Regions from separate parts of the Agarivorans sp. D1326 genome, predicted to be linked through region 3. Evidence: predicted binding sites of a transcription regulator. Region 3 holds the regulator's gene; each other region holds the start of a gene.

Region 1 (6,939 bases), on a different contig from region 3:
CAGCGCCAACGTCGATGGCTTGAAGGCATTGCTCTTTGCTCATTGCATCGGCATTCAAAAAACTCTTGGTGCCGTTTGCTACCTTACACAGTTGAACCCCTTGCTCAGACAAAAGCTGACCCACCCCAACATCAACGATCTCGAAGTCCAAACCATGTTGACGGCAAAATACGTTGACGGCGGCTCCACCATTAACAAAATTTTGTACCATTTGAGCAGTAACTTCTTGTGGGAAGGCGCTCACACCCTCAAGCGCAATACCATGGTCCGCAGCAAATACAATCATTTTAGGCTGGCGGATTTCAGGCTCTAAGGTCTGTTGAACTTGCCCTATTTGGCAGGCCAAACTTTCCAGTTGGCCAAGAGAACCTTGTGGCTTAGTTTTTAAATCAATCTTATTGATTAAGGCTTCAGCTAAGCCATGGTCTAGCGCTTCAATGACGAATTTATTATGCAAAATCAATTTCCTAGCAACATAAGTGCAATTGCTTAAGCTTAGCGTGTTTAATATCCAGTTTTAAGAAAAATATCCTAAGAATCGCTAGTAATTTCCTATACTGATGATAGAGGCCTTATTAACGAGTGAGGACAGTAGCAATGGATGATAGTGCTGAACTATTCCTGTTTGATGAAGAAGACGATACCGCTACCGAAACCCTAGAGCCAGCTCCCTGGAAGGTGCTAATTGTTGATGACGACAGCGAAATGCATACCGTCACGAAATTAGTATTAAACAACTTTTCTTATCAAGATCGAAAACTCAGCTTTATTGACGCCTATAACGCTGCCGAGGCTTATCAATTACTCAGTGAACACGGCGATGTTGCGATTGCATTAGTAGATGTTGTCATGGAAAGTGACGATGCGGGCTTATTGCTTATCGATGATATTCGCCAACGCCTTAACAACCACAAAATAAGACTAATTTTGCGCACCGGGCAACCCGGCTTAGCGCCCATTAGAGAGGTGATTCGCCGCTACGATGTGAGTGACTACAAAAACAAAACCGAGTTAAGCGATGTAAATTTAGACACTTTAATGTGCGCCTCCCTTCGTGCTTACCAAGAAATTACCGAACTGCATTCACAACGTAATAACCTGCGTGCGGTCATCAATTCCTCCAGCCATATTGAAAACTGCAAAAACGAGCAAAACTTGGCTATAGGCGTGTTTCATGAGCTAATTGACTTATTAACACAGCAAGATGCCAAACTTACCCTCAGTGGCTTAGCCTTAAGTGTTTACCGCTCCAAGCTTAAAGTACTGCATAGCGAAGGGAAGCTGGCTTATTTAGAAGAAGTTCGCAGCTTACATGAGCTACCAAGCCGAGTTCAGTCATTGCTTAACCAAGCGCAGCAAAATCAACAGCACAGTTTTGGCGAGAACAATGCGGTGTTTTATTTGCAAAATACTGATAGCGAACCTTTGATGTTCTACCTAGAAGGATGGAGCGACACCCAGCAGTTGCAGCTAGAACCACTTAACTATTTGATTCAAACTACGGCTGTGCGTCTAGAAAACCAGCACTTGCAAAAACAACTGGCTCACGGTCAACTTCGTCTGGTGGAGTTAATTCATCAGGCCATTCAAACCAAACAGTATAATACCGAGCAGCTTAGCAATATAGAACGCTATTGCGCTAAACTTGCTGCGGCTTATTCGCTCAGCGACCAACAATGTGAAGCATTAAACCAAGCCGCTAGCTTTTATGACCTAGCTAACCACGGCTTACCCGACGTGCTGCTTAGCTGTAACATGTTAAGCCAAGGGAGTTGGCAGCGCATTGCCGAACATTGCGAGCTACCAGATGCACTTAAAGATCCCGCAGTGCAACAGCAAATCGATGCAGCCCTTATCGTAGCTAATCAAAGCCAAGAACATTGGGATGGCAGTGGCCGACCACTAGGCCTAAGTGGTGAAGCCATTCATGTCTACGCCCGTATTGTCGCTTTAGCGGTATTTTTAAGTGAACAAACAGACCAGCAAGCAAGTTTGGCTCAGCTTGATTTAGCCAACAACCCACACTTTGATCCTCAATTAACCACATTTACGGTTAAGCACATGTTAAATCCTGATTAATAAGGCCAATTTGGCCAAACTATCACCAAGTTTCAGCTGCCTTATCGGCAGCTTCTTGCTACACTTCGCCCTTAGTCAAATTTGAGGTTTCCCTGTGTTAGTTTGCCCCTGCGGTAGCGGCAACGATTTTCTTCAGTGCTGTCAGCCCATCATCACCGGTGATTGCTTACCAACAAGTTGTGAGCAGTTAATGCGTTCTCGCTACACCGCGTTTACGCTGGGCGATGCTAGTTATTTATGGCAAACGCACCACTCGGACTATCGACAAGGCGATGCCCCACAACCTTCAACTAAAGAAGATTTAGGGCAATGGGAAAAGCTACAAATAATTTTTAGCTGTGACTTTAAAGATGGCCAAACAGGCATAGTGGAGTTTAAAGCTCATTATCGCGAACAGGGTCAACGACAAATTTTGCACGAGCGCTCTAACTTTAAGAAAGTTAATGAGCGTTGGTTTTATACTGATGGAGAGTTCGCCCCAAAAGCCTTGGCGCGTAATTCAGCTTGCCCCTGCGGAAGCGGCAAAAAGTTTAAACAGTGCTGTAATAAATCTTAACTTTAAAACTGAATAAATCGAAAACACAATGGAAAGAAAAATTCTATTAACCGAATGCCCAGACGCAAAAGGTTTAATCTCAAGCATTACCAATATATGTGCTAAGCACCAGCTTAACATTATTAAAAACAACGAGTTTGTTGATAACGATGCCAATCGCTTTTTTATGCGTACAGTATTAGAAGGCTACTTTAACGACCAAACTTTACTTGCCGATTTAGATGGCGCACTTCCAGCTGGAAGCACCCGTCGGCTAGAAAGTGCTGGGCGCAAACGTATTGTTATCATGGTAACCAAAGAAGCACATTGTTTGGGCGATCTACTCATGAAAGCCGTTTACGGTGATATGGATGTAGAAATTGCTGCAGTTGTTGGTAACTACGATAGCCTACGTACCTTGACGGAAAAATTTGATATTCCTTTCCATCATATTAGCCATGTAGATTTAAGCCGCGAAGAGCATGAGCAACAAGTTATTAAGGTAGTGCAGCAGTACCAACCAGACTACGTAGTACTTGCCAAGTACATGCGTATTCTTACGCCAGCTTTTGTTGAAGCCTTTAGCAACAAAATCTTAAACATTCATCACTCGTTTTTGCCAGCATTTATTGGTGCTAAGCCTTATAAACAAGCTTACGACCGAGGCGTAAAAATTATTGGTGCCACCGCCCACTTTGTAAACAACGATTTAGACGAAGGGCCAATAGTAGAGCAACATGTAATCCATGTTGATCATACTTACAGCGCCGAAGAAATGGCCAAAGCTGGCCGTGATGTAGAAAAAGCAGTATTAAGTAAAGCACTGCAGCAAGTGCTTGATGAAAAAGTATTTGTATACGGAAACCGTACCGTGGTGTTTCGTTAATTAAAGTACTTAACGCTAAGTGGCTTTGAGTAATCGAAGTCACTTAGTAGCTTGTACATGTCAGTACCCTTCACTTCCTTATCTATTTCTTGTTGCTGATCTGGCTTAGCCACTTGGTGTTTTACCCGGCTTAACAAATCCACGTTGTTCATTACCTCGTGAGGTAAACCGTCGACACTGTCTTCTGCACACGCCGCATAGCCGCCTAGAGCCTGTTCTAAACGAATTCGCGACGGCTCACCAGCATGTAGGTGCTTACTCCAATTAGCTTGCACTGGAAACTCATCATCTAGCGCTTTAAGAGCGCGAGCTTGAGCCAGTTGAAACTTATCACGTAAATCTTGCTGAACTTGTTCATGCTGTTGCTTTTGCATTGAAAACTGAGCTTGATCGCACACGTTTTGGCTAAGCATGCTAAGCAATAAATGAAAATGAGCCTGATCACCCTGCAAGGCACTTTGGTTAAGCGTATCGCCCAACTGCAGTTCATCACACAAGCTACTTTGTCTAATTTGCTCAACTAACATATTGCTCCTCCATTACCTTTATAGCTATCGGAAAAGCAGGCCAAAACTTTAGCAAATTTCGGCCAAATGCACAGATAATAAGCAAACAGTTATCTACCAATAAAAATGTCGCTGTTTTTGCTTTACAGCCCACCAAGTTCTGGTAATATGCCGCTCCACAAGCAGGAGGGGTTCCCGAGTGGCCAAAGGGAACAGATTGTAAATCTGTCGCGAAAGCTTCGGTGGTTCGAATCCACCTCCCTCCACCATATTGATAAAAAAAGACATCTTAGGATGTCTTTTTTTATACCCGAGATTTGCCTTAAGTATGCAATTAGCGCACAACAAAAATATTAAGTTGAGGCAATAACCAATAGATTTAAAAGTCTTAGGAGCAACAGCATTTAGAAACAAATGCTTAACAAGATAAGGCTGCAGAAACAAATACGCCAAGCTAATTTTAGCTTGGCGTTCCAACCAAATACGGAAAGTAATAAACGGTAAATAGACTAACTTACTAAGTAGAAAGATGTACATTGTGCAAATCTAACCACTCAACTAAGGCGGTCCAGCCATCTTAAGGTTGCCCTAAAGACCTGTAACTTTCCGACCTTGGATCACTCCAAGTTTGGCTTTGACTCAGCGCTGATGAGACCAAAAGACTCATCAACACCTCAATATTAAATCAAGCTTAGCTGTTTTTGCAAGGTTTAATAGCAGATACTACTACTGCGCTAACTGTCTATACTTACACTACTTTATCGCTTGGTAACTTATGCTAGGATAAGCCAAAAGGATTAGAACACTCAGTAATGGCAACGCAATACAATTACAGCGACAAGCAAATACTCATCGTTGATGACCAGCGAGCCTTTCAGGTTATGCTTAAGGCCATGTTGCAAAACTTTGGCGCAACCGACGTTTATTTCGCAAACACTGGCGAAGCCGCTGTAAGGGCGTGCAAAAAACGAAAATTCGACATCCTTCTAGTAGATTATAACCTTGGCACTGGCAAGAATGGTGGCCAGCTTTTAGAAGAGCTTCGTGTTAGCGAGTTGTTAGAAGTTGATGCTCTGTTTTTTATTATTAGTGGTGACAATAATAAAAGTATGGTGCTTAGTGCTCTAGAAATGGAGCCAGACGAGTTCATAACCAAACCATTTTCTCAGTTTCAGTTACACAACCGCCTAGCAAGAGCCCATGTAAAGCGTCAAAGTTTACGCGAGGTTTATCACGCATTATCAAAAAAACAGTATCAGCAAGTTATTGAACTGTGTGACAAACAGATTGAAGCCGAAAGCCGTTACAGCAACTATTGCCGTAACTTACGCGTTGAAGCGCAAATAGCCTTAGGAGAATACGCGGCAGCTAAAGAAGCACTAGAAGCCATACTAGAAGAGCGCAAACAAACCTGGGCGAAAGCCACCTTAGGTCGTGTTCACCTGTTACTAAAAGACAATAAAAGCGCGATTGAAACACTTAATCGTTCTATTGCAGAAAGCCCATTACTGCTCACCGGCTATGACTGGTTAGCTCGCGCTTACCGAGCAGACGGCGAGTTAGACAAAGCCTTAGAAACTGTACTTAAAGCCTCTAAGTTGGCGGTAAATAGTATTGAGCGCCAACAGTTGTTAGCCGAGCTTGCTATGGAAGCTGGCGATTTAACCCTAGCCAAAGAAACCTTTTCTACCATTTTGCAGCTTGCTAGGCGTTCTATACATCGTGGCCCTCATCATCTATGTAACTATGTACGCAGCCTAATAGATGAAGCGCAAAGTGAAGATGATTTGTATCGAAAAAATCGCTTACTGCAAGAAGTTAACTCTGTGCTATTTCATGCTAGGCGTGAAGAAGGCAAAGACGATGACTTTAACTTTGATGCCTTTGAAGGCATAAGCCAGGCTCGCGTGCACGCCACTAAAGGTGAGCTAAACAAAGCCAAGCGATTGCTATTTGATAGCCACGACGGTTTGTTAGATGCACCCAGCAAAGTAAGTGGTGAACTATTGCCCGACACCTTCTTAACCCTAAACTCTGTAGGCGAGTTTGAATACGCAATGCCCTTTGCCGAAGAACTAGAAAAACGCGATGACATCGATCCCATGTCCTTGTCCTCTGCGCACAAAGTATTAAAAGCTGAAGATTTTGAACTCAAACTTGGCCAGTTTCGTGAATACAATAAAATGGGCATCGAAGCATACGAAGAAAATCGCTTTCACGAGGCGACGAGCTATTTCGATAAGGCGTTACAAGTGGCCCCTGGCAACACCGGCGCAATCTTGAATAAAATCCAAGCCATACTAAAACAGCTTAATCAATCGGAAAAAGGGCTTAGCGGACAGCTTTTAAGTGACTGCAAAATTACCATTAAGTTACTCGATGGTCTTAAGTTAAACGACAACCACGCCGAGCGTTACTCAACATTAAAAAGTGAGTTCCAGCAACTCGGTAGCGGCAACAAAAAGTAGCAAGCAAGACTTGTTAGCCCCACATTTTAAGGCTGCTCGCAAAATCCTCCAATTGAAATACACTTAGCTTAAAGCCAGTGAATAAAACTGGCTAATAATCAAATTGTTGATTAATAGCTGGAGCGTTAGCCAAATATGGAGAAGTGCGGTCAATGTCTGTATCAAGATAGTTCTGGAGCCAACTGCAAGGAACCTGCTTTAGAAAGCGGGTTGTGTTTTTGGCATGATCCAGACGAGGACAAATGCGGCGAAGAAATCAAAGAGAAGCTAGAAAACCATGCTAAAAACGGCGGCATGCTTCAAGGTATCAGCCTAAAAAAAGCCAAACTAGCTGGTATTGATTTAGTTCGCTACAACAGCAAGCAAGGTTACGACCTTTCTGGCGCTGATCTCTATCGAAGTGACCTGAGAGGGGCACACCTTTTTAATATCAACCTGCAAAGCGGTAGCTTAATGAAAGCCGAT
Region 2 (6,939 bases), on a different contig from region 3:
AATGCGCGCATCACTTACATTGTCTGGTGTCCATAATGGCCATGTATCAGGCGTTCCTGAGTAGTCGTTATCACAACGTGCTACACAACCCCAAGCAATAAGATTATCCACGTCATTACGAAATACATTAAGCTGCCATTGGCTTTGCAGTAAATTAAGCTCTAAGCCCAACTCACTATTAGTTGACGTTTCTGCTTTTAAACTAGGGTTTTCACTACCTGGGTAGTAAAGATCGTTAAAAGTTGGTGCTCTGAAGGCGGTACCATGCAATGCATTAAAACGCATTGACGGTTGGAACTGCCAAGCCCAACCTAGGTTATAGGTAGTGTGGTCACCGTAATGTTCGTTATCATCATAACGTAAGCTACCCTCGAGAGTATGCTGGTCGTAGTCTGCTCGCGTACCAATATGGGCAGCTTTGTTATCTCGGCTTTCTTGTTGATAAATCAAGCTTGTACCAGAAATATCATCTTTTTGATAATCAAGCCCGCCTTGCAATAACCATTGCTGGTTAAGTTGATAGCCTAGTAGCCAGTTAGCCGCAACTCGTTCTGTAGAATAGCGCTGAGGATCAACAAAATTATCGGCTGGGGCTGTATCCGATTGGTCTTGTTGGGAGTTTAATGCAAACTCACTATTGATTCGGTCTTGAGCGTAATTAACACTAGCACCGTAAACGGTTTGCTTGTGCTTGGTTAAAGCTTTACCACCTTGAATAAATTCGGACTCGCTATCATTTAGGAGTAAGAATACTCGCCCACGCCAAGCTTGGTTGAATTCATGGTCCAAGCTTAGCAATCCACCAAAGGTATCGTAACCATAGTCTTCGTCTAAGTTATCTTGTGGACGAATATCATAACCATTGCTCTTATCTTTGCTAAAAATAACATTGTACTGAGTAGCATCATCTAGTTGTCCGCTTGCACGAGCGGCAAGCTTAACAGTCTCTTGAGTACCAACTGCTGCTTTCAAGCCGTGATACTCGCTGCCAAAACTAGGACGAGTGATAATGTTGATTACCCCACCTACGGCATCGGCGCCGTAAATCGAAGCTCTCGCACCACGTAAAATCTCAATACGCTCAACAAATTCTAAGGGTAGTAACGACAACTGCGCGCCACCATTTGTAGCAGTATTGATTCGCACGCCATCGATAAGGAACAAAGATTGTGCTGAGCTGGTACCACGAATAAACACACTTTCGGTATGCCCTTTACCGCCATTACGGGTAACGCTAATACCCACTTGCTGACTTAGCACATCAATAATGTCTTGAGCGCCGCTGCTTTCAATTTCGCTACGGCTAACCACAGTAAGTGGCGCAACAACACTGGCTTCGGTTTGTTCCATGCGGTTGGCGGTAACAACCATAGTAGCTGGCTGTTCTGTTTGGGGTGCTTGCTGGGTTTCTTGGGCATAGCCAAAAGCTGGCGCTACTGCGGCCAGTAATATGAACTTCTTCATCGATGTAATCCTAATCGTCGCGTAGTACTTTGCTGTTATAAGCATGTGCGATGTGGCAGGTATTCGGACTTAGAGGCGTATTACTTGTACTACGGCTGCGACTTCCCGTTTGGCGATACAAACAGTGTCTGGAGATCCTTGGAAAAGGCCAATCCTTGAGCTTTCGTTCCTCATTACCGCTGCGCGTCAGTTCCGGATTTGCACCAGATTCCCTATTAAGCTTGAGTATTTACTACACAAGCACCACAGCGGGCGAGATTATAAGCGAGGCTTAATGTGATTGATAGCACAAAAAGCCGCGCTTTTACCCAACTTGAAATTAACTAATGTTGTCGGCTGCGTTATTCGCAGTAGCAGGTGTGTTGTTAAACATCGCCAAAGCTTCAGCCATGCGGTCGGCAAAACCTTTAAAGCGTTCTACATCTGCTTGTTTGTTTTCTTCGTCGCTAGGGCTAGAAATAGGCAGTATTCCAGCCAATAGCGTTTCGGTGGCAGATTCAGGTTGAGCAAACAAAGCACTCACCTTGGCTTGAATATCTTGCCAAGAGCTCAAAAACTCACTTAAGTCTGGTACCAGCTCAGAGCCACCAGAGGATTTGTCATTAGCTTGTTGATAGGCTTGGGTAACCGCTACGCTTTGTTGTTGCTGAAAGTTAACCGCAAAGCCAACTAGCTGCTGTTCGTCGAAACCAATATTTAGCGCTTGGTCAAAGGCTTTATCTAAATCGCCCGAGAAAAACTGCTGGCCAACCTCATCAACCTGTTTAATTAAATCGGCAATTGCCGCCAATTCATCATCATTAAGGTCTCCCTCAACCGAGAAGCTAAATTGTTGCTGCGAGGCAAAAGAGGCTTGGATTGAAGAACGCCCTTCACTATAACTGGCGGCTAACTGCGAGCCATAACTAATAGTGACCTTATCGCCTTCTGCTGTTTCTAACTCCATTGTGGCGGATTGCGAACTAGACATTGCCAGTTGGCTATAAAGAGGTGCAGATTGAATTTCGTAGTCACCTTCTTCAATCTTTTCTAAACCTTCTTGAATTAGGTCATAACTCTTATCGATGCCTTTTTCTAACTCTTCATTAAGAATACCCGCATCACTAAGTTCCTCACGGGCACCTTCAAAACCCATATCTACCCCTTTACGGGCTTGGGCCATCATTTCGGCTAGCTTATCTTCCGACATCCCCGACTGTTTAGCACTGTGCAGGGAACTGGCAACAAAATTAAGCACGTTTCGAGCGACTTCTTCAGCATCAAACACGCTCACTTGCTGGGGTTTAGGGAGGCTTACTCCACCCGTTGCCATAGACAAGGTATGTTTTTCAACAGAACTCAATAACACATGGCTAGCTACCGCACCTTGCTGGTTTAAGCTTGCCTTGTCATCTGCCAAGTTATTGCGTTTCTCAATCGCCGGAGCCGACTGCTGCAACAAGCGCTCGGCATACTGTTGTACGGGGGTTTTGCCCACGCCATTCAGTTCGTTCATAAAGCCTCCACGGATTTACCCTAGTCACAGCTTATCGGCGACCAAAATTAAAACTTTAGAAATATTATCACTATTATTGTAGATAAACTGGACAAGCAAGCCACGCACCTTTAAATTGCGCTGCTTGCTAGAACAGAGGAACGGCCATGAGCGCTATTGCATACTACCCAGAACAGTACCAACAACTATTGGCCGACAAAGTGGCAAAACGCTTAGAGCAGTTTGCCGAATTTTCGCCTGCTCAACCGAGTGTATTTGCATCACCGACGAAACATTATCGAATGCGCGCCGAGTTTAGGGTGTGGCATGAAGGTGACGATCTCTTCTACATCATGTTTGATCAGCAAACCAAACAAAAATTTAGAGTAGACAGCTTTCCTCCGGCTAGCGAAATCATTAACCAGCTTATGCCAATTTTAGTTGAGCAGCTAAAACCAAATCCGCTGCTGCGTCACAAACTGTTTCAAGTGGATTTTCTATCAACCTTAAGTGGCGAAGTGATAGTAAGCATGCTCTACCACAAGCCTATCGACGAGGCATGGCGTGTAGAAGCCGAAAAACTAAAAGCTGAGCTAAGCAAGCAATTTTCAATTCAGTTAATTGGTCGCTCACGTAAACAAAAAATGTGTTTAGACCAAGATAGAGTAGATGAAGTACTTACTGTTAATGGTGAAAAGCTTATTTACCAGCAAATAGAAAACAGCTTCACTCAACCTAACGCAATAGTAAATCAACACATGTTGGAATGGGCGCAACACGCCACCAGCGATAGCCAAGGTGATTTGCTAGAACTGTATTGCGGCAATGGTAATTTCTCATTAGCCTTAGCCAAAAACTTCAATCGCGTGTTAGCCACCGAAATCGCCAAACCCTCGGTTGAAGCAGCGCAATACAACATTAAACATAACAACATCGACAACGTAAAAATCATTCGTTTGTCGGCAGAAGAGTTTACTCAAGCGATGTTGGGTGAGCGCGAGTTCCGCCGCCTAAAAGAAGCAGATGTTGATTTAAGCACTTATCAATGCGATACCATTTTGGTTGACCCACCACGAGCGGGTTTAGATGATGCAACCTTAGACATGGTGCAAGGCTACGACAACATTGTTTATATCTCGTGTAACCCTAATACACTTTACGACAATCTAAGTGAGTTAAGCCGTACTCACAAAATTAGCCATTGGGCGCTGTTTGACCAGTTTCCCTATACCGACCACATCGAAGTAGGCATGTACCTGCAGCGTCGCTAGCACAAGTATTCACCTGCAAGTTAAAGCCGCGTTAATTGACGCGGCTTTTTACTATTTGAAATAGTGCCCTGCTAAGCACGGTCTCCATTTATGGCTTACTCAGCATCTAGGGAAGATTATGAAACAAACTATAGTTGCCACCACTTGCTTGATACTTAGTTTAAGCAGCTTTGCCAACGAGCCGGTAAGCACCGGCTTTTGGAGCGACAAAGCCATAGGCGGAATTGACATAACCAGTTACCAACTTGCTCAAGAACAAGCCAATCGCAACATTCAGCAGGGCAATAAAAAGTATACCGTGAGGTGGAAAGAGGCAAACTGGCAGTTTGCCAGTCAACAAAGCGCCGACAAATTTGCAGCTAGTCCCGAGACCTACCAAGCTAAATACAACGGATTTTGTGCCAATGCGCTGTCTTTAGGCGAGGGCTTAATTGCAACCGACGGTCAAGTGTGGGAGTTTTTTGATAACCAACTGCATTTATTTTTTGCAGAAAAAGGGCGCCAACGCTGGTTAAAAGGAGATTGGAAAGCCTACCAACAACAAGCAGATTTAGCATGGCAACAGGCTTTGCAATAACTTAATAATTCAAACCTTAGCGTTTAAAGCCACCTAACTTAAACATCAACCATAAGCCAATAAACAAACAGATGATTAGCAATACTAAGTTGCTACCAATGTCGGGGAATTGAGCTCGCAACATGGCCGAATAACCCAGGGCGCCCAGCAGAAAGGCGGCGACACTCATTAGAGGTGAGTCTTCACTTAAGTCTTTCTCAGTATATAAGTGGTACAGCTGCATAATGGCCAGTACAAAGGCAATGATTGGAAACACCGAAAACTTTAGCTCAGGCACCGTAAATAGGGCCAAGCTGGCGTTACCACATAAGCCTGCAATAAAAGCTAGCAATAGCAGCGATTTTCTTACCTTCATATTCACCTCTTAACTTAAGGCTTCCGAGCGATTGTAGAGTGCCGCTCCCTTGGCAACAATGCGTAACTGTTTAATGGTTTTATCGGCCAACAATTGGCGATCAAACTCGGCTAAATCTAAAGCAGATGCACCAGCATTAAAAACAATGATCACCATTGCCTCGGCTTGCATTTGCGCATCCTCTCGTGGGCAGCGATATTGCAGCTCTAAATAGTCGGTAAGCTCGGCAATAAAATGGGCGATCTCCCGCGCCACAGCGGCCCTAAAAGCCGGAGATGTCCCAGAACGCTCACGCAACAACAAACGAAACACATTAGGATTGTTATAAACAAACTCCATAAAGGTTTCCACCGAGGTGCCAATAACACTGCCACCACTGGCAATAATGCGCTGCCGCGCTTGGCGCATAAGCTGGCGTAAGGTTAATCCACCTTCATCTACTAAGGTTAGTCCCAGTTCTTCCATATCGGAAAAGTGACGATAAAAAGAAGTGGGTGCAATACCCGCTTCCCTAGCCACTTCCCTCAAACTTAAGCTCGACAAACCACGTTCAGCACTTAGCTGACTAAATGCCGCATCAATAATTGCTCTACGTGTTTTCTCTTTTTGCTGGGCCCTAACGCCACTCATAAACCTGCCACTTTCTTTCTATTTATAGGGCTATCATACCGTGAGTAGTAAAAAACCCAAATCGAACAATGCAAATCCTCACAAACCAAGTTTTTAACCATGAATCGTTTCTTGAACAGAATAATCAAAATGAAAACCATTTCATAAAAAAACAATATTCTCAATTAAACGAAAGATGCGAGCTGGGTCAATTTTCCATCAATCTGAAAACGCTATCAAGTATCTAGTCTAAAGACGCTGTGATTAACTGAGCTCATATAAGTTGTATTTAGCAAGGATGAATAATGAATTGGTCCAAGAGCGCCATCTCAATGGCAGTAGTATTTGGTTTAAGTGCTTGTGGCGGCGGCGGTGATGGCGGCGGCAACGGCGGAACACCTGATTATGAATACCAAGCTTATGCTTGTGATGCTGAAATTTACGAAAAAGCCAAAGAACTGCGCATCTACCAAGTAATGACCGAAGCGTTTATTGATGGTGACTCTAACCATGATTATAACGACGGTTATGGTACTAGCCATCACAAAGGTGACTTACAAGGCATTATTGACTCGCTTGATTACATTCAGGGCTTAGGCATGAATGCCGTTTGGATGACGCCGATTTTCGATTCAGAAGGCAATGGAAAATTAGATGCCACTGGCTACTTTACCCGCAACTACTTCGCCATCGATCCTAACTTTGGCACTATGGAGCAAGCGCGTACACTAGTGAACGAAGCTCATGCTCGTGGTATGTATGTATTTTTTGATGGTGTATTTGGTCACCATAAAGGCAACGTAACACCATCTCCAAACGGTTTAACGCCTTCAGGCGCGAATGACCCAGTTAGCTACCCAGGTACCGATAACGATACCCTTGAGTTTTATAAAGAGGTAGCTACTTACTGGATTACTGAGCTTGGTATCGATGGCTGGCGTTTAGACCAAGCTTATCAAGTACCGGTTGGTGCATGGGGCGAAATTCGTAAATCGGTTGAAGATGCCTCCAAAGCAACCACCTACACCATGAACGGCGAAACAGTTAACCCTATGGGCTACCTAGTTGCCGAAATCTGGAGAGGTGAATCTGAAATTGCAGAACAGGCTTACGGAACAGCAGAACAGCCCGGTTTATGTTCAGCCTTTGATTTCCCAGGTCGATACCGAATTGTTCAGTCTTATGCCGT
Region 3 (6,939 bases):
GCACCTAAAAGCGATAGAGAATTGCCTGAAGATAGCGTCAATTTGTCGTCTATGAATGCTGGCGCAGCCAAAAAAGCGCCAACAAAACAGCATCCAAGTCATGATTTTGACGAAAATGCCAGTTTGAAAGATAACCTAACCAACTTTATGCAGCGCCATCAAAAGCGTCAGCAAGAAAACTTGCAACAGTCTCAGCAAAAACAGCAACAGCAGCGCCCTCGCACTGTTCAAGCTCCACGCTCTTTAGCTCAACAACAAGGTTGGGCGCAGCAAGGCTCATTATCCAGCAAACCAAGCAACGCTTCACTTGGTGGACAACCAGCTCATTCAGCATCAGCAGCTGCTGGCAACGAAGTCGGCGAACTTAAAAAAGAAATGGCCGCCATGCGCAAGTTGCTTGAGCATCAAGTCTCTGGGTTAATGTGGCAGGAAGTAGAGCGCCAAGAGCCAGTTCGCGCGATGTTAATTAAGCAGTTGCAGCTAGTTGGTTTTGATGAAGATATGGCCGACCAAATAGCTGGATACATTCCCGAAGAACTCGGTGTCCAAGAAGGTTGGCAGCATTTACGTGAACTATTAGTCAATCAACTCCCGGTTGGCCAAGATGAGATTTTGTTAAAGGGTGGAGCTATTGCGTTGCTTGGCCCAACGGGCGTAGGAAAAACTACCACCATCGCCAAGTTAGCCGCACAGTTTGCAATGCGCCATGGCGCCGAAAGTGTGGCGATGATTACTACAGATACCTACCGTATTGGTGCTCATGAACAACTTGCTACTTACGGCAAAATTATGGGCTGCGCCGTACGCGTCGCCAATGATGAAGAAGAGCTTTCACAGTTGCTTTATCAGTTTAAAGACAAAAAGTTGGTACTTATTGATACCGCAGGTATGAGCCAACGAGATCTTCGCTTACACGAACAATTAGACAAGCTAGTAAAAAACAGCCGCGTGAACATTCGCAACTACTTGGTGATGTCGGCCAACGCGCAGCGTCGGGTAATTGAAGAAACTGTGAACCAATTTCAGCGAATTCCTTTAGCTGGTACCATACTTACCAAATTAGATGAAAGTTTGGCTTTAGGCGAAGTGTTAAATGTAACCTTGCGCCATGCCTTACCAATAAGTTACGTTACTCACGGCCAACAAGTGCCTGAAGATATTGCGGTAGCTGCGCCTACCCAATTAATAGAACAAGCATTATCGGTTATCGATAAGCAAAGCCAGCAACATTTCTGGTTTAGTGAAACCGAACAACAAAAGGTTTCAGATGTATTCTAAAGACAATGAATTTGACCAAGCTAGCGGCTTAAGAATGATGCAACAAAAAAACAATGTGAAAGTCATCGCTGTAACTGGCGGCAAAGGAGGCGTAGGTAAAACTAACGTTACTCTTAACATGGGCATAGCCATGGCTGCGCAAGGTAAGCGCGTAATGGTTCTAGATGCCGACTTAGGCCTTGCAAATGTAGATGTGCTGCTTGGTTTACGTGTAACTAAAAACCTCTCTCACGTTTTATCCGGTGAATGCACCTTAGATGAAGTATTAGTTAAAGGGCCCAATGGGATCTTAATTGCACCTGCTACTTCTGGTACTCAATCAATGGTGGAACTCAGTCCTGCGGAACACGCCGGGCTTATTCGTGCTTTTAGCAGTATGAAAACACCTATTGATGTGTTGCTAGTTGATACCGCAGCGGGCATCTCCGACATGGTTCTAAGCTTTGCCAAGGCGTCACAAGACATATTAGTGGTGGTGTGTGATGAGCCAACCTCTATTACCGATGCTTATGCACTCATAAAGCTGCTTTCAAACCAGCACGGTGTCTACAAATTTAAAGTGGTAGCAAATATGGTGCGTAGCTTACGCGAAGGCCAAGAATTGTTTGCTAAGCTTACTCGAGTTACCGATCGCTTCTTGGATGCTACACTCGAATTGGTATCTTGTATTCCTTATGACAATAACGTGCGCTTAGCCGTAAGAAAGCAACGAGTAGTGGTAGAAGCCTATCCTAAGTCTCCTGCTTCTTTGGCATTTCGCTCATTAGCAAGTAAAGCTTCTACTTGGCCAATTCCTGAACAAGCAGGTGGACATTTAGAATTTTTCATCGAGAACCTTCTCGAGTTTGGACAACGTAAAAATAGAGAACAGCTTAGTGAATAAAGTTGCCGCTTATGCCAGCGCTAATGACACTAATGTTTTGGTGGAGCGCCATGCAAACTTGGTCAAACGGATAGCCCATCATCTAATGGCTAGGCTTCCGGCTAGCGTGATTGTTGATGACTTGATCCAATCAGGAATGATTGGCTTAATCGAAGCCGCACGTAACTTTGATGGCTCAAAAGGCGCTAGCTTCGAAACCTACGCCGGCATCCGCATTCGTGGCTCTATGCTTGACGAAATTCGTCGTGGCGATTGGGTCCCACGCTCGGTACATAAAAACAGCCGTGCCATTAGTGACGCAATTGCAGAAGTCGAGAAAGAAAAAAACGGTGACGCAAAAGACGCCGAGGTTGCTGCAAAGCTTGGCGTAAGCTTAAGTGAGTACCACTCAATGTTGTCTGATGTAAATTGCGGACGCATTTTAGGTATCGATGACCTAGGTGTGAGTGAAGACGTCATATCAAGTGAAGAAAGTCGAGAACTAAACCGACCCTTTGAAGGTTTTGCCAATCAACGCTTTCAACAATCTCTTGCCGAATGTATTAAAGGTCTGCCAGAGAGAGAAGCACTGGTTTTGTCCCTCTATTATGATGAAGAACTTAACCTAAAAGAAATTGGTGAAGTATTGAGCGTAAGCGAGTCCCGAGTCAGTCAAATTCATAGTCAAGCGCTTGCTCGAGTTAAAACTCGAATGCGAGATTGGACACAATAGAGAAATTCATCCTTACATTTCTTGTAAAAGATGGACTAAAATTGTGTTTATTAAGGCATAATATCTATATTACATAAATTTTTGGCCTATTTAGTGGCTTGTAAAACATCCTGTTGGGGGACGTACCTTGGATAAAAATATGAAAATTCTGGTTGTTGATGATTTTTCAACGATGAGAAGGATTATTAAAAACCTACTTAGAGATCTTGGCTTCAACAATACTCATGAAGCCGATGACGGGAATACCGCATTACCTATGCTTAAAGGCGGCGATTTCGAATTTGTAGTAACTGATTGGAACATGCCTGGAATGGAAGGCATCGACCTATTGAAAAATATTCGTGCCGACGAAAGTTTGTCTCACTTACCTGTTTTAATGGTAACTGCCGAAGCAAAACGTGAACAGATCATCGAAGCTGCTCAAGCCGGCGTTAATGGATATATTGTTAAACCTTTCACTGCAGCCACGCTAAAAGAGAAGCTAGATAAGATTTTCGAAAGACTACAATAAGAAAGGAAGATGCGTGAGCACAGATACTCCGATTATTTCATTAGCCGACGCCAAATCTTTGGTTGCGCTACTTGAAGAAGGAAATGTCGCCGAGGCGAATCAACTTGTTAGTGAGCTTTGTGCTCCAAAAGCTAACCTGCTATTTGATAAGGTTGGGCAGCTCACTCGTCAGCTTCATGACTCTTTAAATGAATTTAAACTCGATATTCGAATTAACGAGTTAGCTAATCAAGAAATACCAGACGCTAAAGAGCGGTTAAACTATGTGATAGAGATGACCGATCAAGCGGCCAATAAAACCATGGACGCAGTAGAGTCTGGCCTTCCAATTGCCGATCAATTAACTAACGAAATCAACAGTATCATGCCTATATGGCAAAGTTTGATGGAACGAAGAATTGAAATCGGCCAATTTAAGGCGCTATGTCACCAAATCGATATTTTCCTTAATAGTTCTTCAGCAAATGCCGATAAACTACGTAGCATGTTAACCGAAATATTGATGGCTCAAGATTTCCAAGATTTAACCGGTCAGATGATTCGTAAGGTAATCACCTTGGTGCAAGAGGTGGAAGAAAGTCTGGTTGAAATGCTTACCTTGTTTGGAAATGAGAATGCCGAAGTAGTAGAAAATAAAAAAGTGACTAAATCTGCTATCGAAGCCGAAGGGCCAATATTAAATAAAGAGCAAAGGGACGACGTTGTTAACGACCAAGATGATGTTGATGACTTGTTGTCTAGTTTAGGATTTTAAGGGAGTAGCGCATGTCGTTTGATGTAGATGAAGACATCTTACAAGACTTTCTCGTAGAAGCGGCGGAGATCCTTGAGCAGCTGTCTGAACAGCTGGTTGATTTAGAAAAACGTCCAGATGACAGTGACTTGTTAAATGCCATATTTCGTGGCTTCCATACGGTTAAAGGTGGGGCAGGCTTTTTGTCATTGACCGAACTGGTTGATGTTTGTCACGGAGCTGAGAATATTTTTGACACATTGCGCAACGGTGGAAGGAGTGTATCGCCTGAGCTAATGGATGTGATTCTTGAAGCGCTAGATTCAGTTAATGATATGTTCGCTCAAGTTCAAGCACGCGAGCCTTTAACACCTGCGTCTCCTGCATTAATCGAAAGCTTACATCAGTTGTCTCGCCCAGAGTCTGCTGACGAAGTGGCTGCAGAGCCAGAGCCAGAGCCAGAGCCAGAGCCAGAGCCAGTAGCTGCGGCTCCGAGCGCCGATGCCGGCAATATTGACGAAATTACCGACGACGAGTTTGAGCGTTTGCTTGATGAGCTGCATGGCTCAGCTGCACCTGCTGCGGCCGCAACACCAAAACCCGCTCCCGCCGCTCCAGCCGAAAAGGCTGCCAGCGATGGTGATATTTCAGATGATGAATTTGAAAAACTGTTGGATGAGCTGCATGGTTCTAAGGCGCCAGGTGCAGGACAAGCGGCTGCACCTAAAACGCCAGAAGTAGCGAAGCCTAGTTCAAATGCTGATGAAATTGGCGATGATGAATTTGAGAAACTGCTAGACCAATTACATGGAGCAGGGAAAGCGCCTGACACTAAGGCCACTCCAGCTAAGCCCGCAGCTAAAGCTGCGCCTAAGCCAGCTGAAAAAATTGAAGCTAGTCCTAAAGCGCCTGCTAAACCAGCAGCACCAGCCAAACCTGCTGCTAAGGCTGCTCCAGCTAAACAAGAGCCTGCAAAAGCGCCAGCCAAGCAAGCTGTACCTCAAGGCGAAACCACCGTTCGCGTAGATACCCGCACTCTAGACGATATTATGAATATGGTGGGCGAGTTGGTATTGGTACGTAACCGCTTGGTGAGTTTGGGCCTTAATAGCAATGATGAGGATATGTCTAAAGCCACCGCTAACTTGGATGTGGTGACAGCTGATCTTCAAGGTGCGGTAATGAAAACCCGCATGCAGCCAATCAAAAAAGTGTTTGGCCGTTTCCCTCGCGTGGTTCGAGATTTAGCGCGAAGCTTGAAAAAAGACATTAACCTTGAGTTGGTGGGTGAAGATACTGACTTAGATAAAAACTTAGTTGAAGCGCTGGCAGATCCTTTGGTTCACTTAGTTCGAAACTCTGTTGACCATGGTATTGAGATGCCAGACGATCGAGTTGCTTCGGGTAAACCTCGTACCGGCGTTATTCGCCTATCAGCCTCACAAGAAGGCGATCATATCTTGCTTAAAATCGAGGATGATGGCGCTGGTATGAATGCCGATAAGCTAAAATCTATTGCGATTGAGCGCGGCGTGCTTGATGCCGATGCCGCTGCTCGCATGCCAGATAAAGATGCTTATAGTCTTATTTTTGCGCCAGGGTTCTCTACTAAGACTGAGATTTCAGACATCTCCGGTCGAGGTGTGGGCATGGACGTGGTTAAAACCAGCATTACCCAACTTAATGGTTCAGTTGATATTGATTCACAGTTGGGGCAAGGCACTACATTACAGATTAAAGTACCGCTAACCTTGGCTATTTTGCCAACCTTGATGGTCGACGTTGGCAAGCAGACTTTTGCCTTACCACTGACTAGCGTGAATGAAATCTTCCACCTAGACCTTACCAAAACTAACGTAGTTGATGGTCAAGAAACTGTGATTGTTCGTGATAAGGCAATTCCATTATTTTACTTACAAGACTGGTTAATTAGAAATGGTCAATCTGGAGAGCGTAGTTCTCAAGGGCACGTGGTTATCGTACAAATTGGCCCACAACAAGTCGGTTTTGTTGTTGATAATCTGATTGGCCAAGAAGAAGTGGTGATCAAAGCATTAGACCAATTATTGCAAGGTACTCCAGGTATGGCTGGTGCAACAATCACTAGTGATGGCCGTATTGCTTTAATTCTTGATATTCCAAGCCTGTTGAAACGCTACGCTCGTAAGATGTAAGCCTAGCCTTTAAGAAGAATCTAACATGGCAATAAAAGTACTTGTAGTTGATGATTCGAGCTTTTTCCGACGCCGGGTAAGCGAGATCATCAACGCGGACCCTTCTTTAGAAGTGGTCGATACCGCAAAAAATGGCCGTGAAGCCATCGACATGGTCGCTCGTCTAAAACCTGATGTAGTGACCATGGATATCGAAATGCCGATAATGGATGGTATCACTGCCGTTCGTGAAATTATGGCGAAGAATCCCACCCCGGTGCTTATGTTTTCTTCGCTAACTCACGAAGGCGCAAAGGCCACTCTTGATGCCCTAGAAGCTGGCGCTCTCGATTTTATTCCTAAAAAGTTTGAAGACATAGCTCGTGATAGAGAAGAAGCCGTTAGCCTTCTTCAGCAGCGGGTTAAAGCTATTGCTCGCCGTCGCGTTAGTGCTCGTCGAAGTGTTAGCACGCCGACTCCAAGCACTCCTGTTCGGCCTAGCACAGCTACAAGGCCTGCAGTAAAAGCTTCGCCAACTACTTCAGCCCCACAACCAAAAGAGCGTGCTACCGCCCGTTTTAAGCCTTCAGGCAAACGCTATAAGTTAGTGGCTATCGGTACATCCACTGGTGGCCCCGTTGCGCTACAAACCATTCTTACTCAAATACC

Evidence for each region. Region 3 encodes FliA, which starts transcription of late flagellar genes. Its sites were predicted from a motif close to CTAAAGNTNNNNNNNNNNNNGCCGATA; they were not measured.
Region 1: a site for FliA is predicted at 4,053-4,079, ahead of ACYFDN_RS12770 (VC2046/SO_2500 family protein). Genes of this name have one in related genera too.
Region 2: a site for FliA is predicted at 2,992-3,018, ahead of ACYFDN_RS19240 (DUF5610 domain-containing protein). Genes of this name have one in related genera too.

What each region holds. Positions count from the first base shown of each region.
Region 1 is NZ_JBTWEN010000006.1:51,075-58,013, reverse strand. It holds gene cobT (nicotinate-nucleotide--dimethylbenzimidazole phosphoribosyltransferase) at 1-457, opposite strand, end outside; gene ACYFDN_RS12785 (DUF3369 domain-containing protein) at 598-2,079, shown strand; gene ACYFDN_RS12780 (YchJ family protein) at 2,174-2,635, shown strand; gene purU (formyltetrahydrofolate deformylase) at 2,664-3,500, shown strand; gene ACYFDN_RS12770 (VC2046/SO_2500 family protein) at 3,497-4,027, opposite strand; tRNA gene ACYFDN_RS12765 (tRNA-Tyr) at 4,192-4,275, shown strand; cyclic di-GMP riboswitch class I at 4,566-4,649, opposite strand; gene ACYFDN_RS12760 (response regulator) at 4,819-6,474, shown strand; gene ACYFDN_RS12755 (ion channel) at 6,610-6,939, shown strand, end outside.
Region 2 is NZ_JBTWEN010000012.1:116,140-123,078, reverse strand. It holds gene ACYFDN_RS19245 (TonB-dependent receptor domain-containing protein) at 1-1,464, opposite strand, end outside; cobalamin riboswitch at 1,502-1,727, opposite strand; gene ACYFDN_RS19240 (DUF5610 domain-containing protein) at 1,784-2,959, opposite strand; gene trmA (tRNA (uridine(54)-C5)-methyltransferase TrmA) at 3,106-4,209, shown strand; gene ACYFDN_RS19230 (YHS domain-containing (seleno)protein) at 4,328-4,786, shown strand; gene ACYFDN_RS19225 (DUF1422 family protein) at 4,803-5,141, opposite strand; gene fabR (HTH-type transcriptional repressor FabR) at 5,151-5,771, opposite strand; gene ACYFDN_RS19215 (alpha-amylase family glycosyl hydrolase) at 6,056-6,939, shown strand, end outside.
Region 3 is NZ_JBTWEN010000001.1:516,614-523,552, reverse strand. It holds gene flhF (flagellar biosynthesis GTPase FlhF) at 1-1,278, shown strand, start outside; gene ACYFDN_RS02345 (MinD/ParA family protein) at 1,268-2,161, shown strand; gene ACYFDN_RS02340 (RNA polymerase sigma factor FliA) at 2,154-2,873, shown strand; gene cheY (chemotaxis response regulator CheY) at 3,001-3,384, shown strand; gene ACYFDN_RS02330 (protein phosphatase CheZ) at 3,398-4,138, shown strand; gene ACYFDN_RS02325 (chemotaxis protein CheA) at 4,150-6,291, shown strand; gene ACYFDN_RS02320 (protein-glutamate methylesterase/protein-glutamine glutaminase) at 6,317-6,939, shown strand, end outside.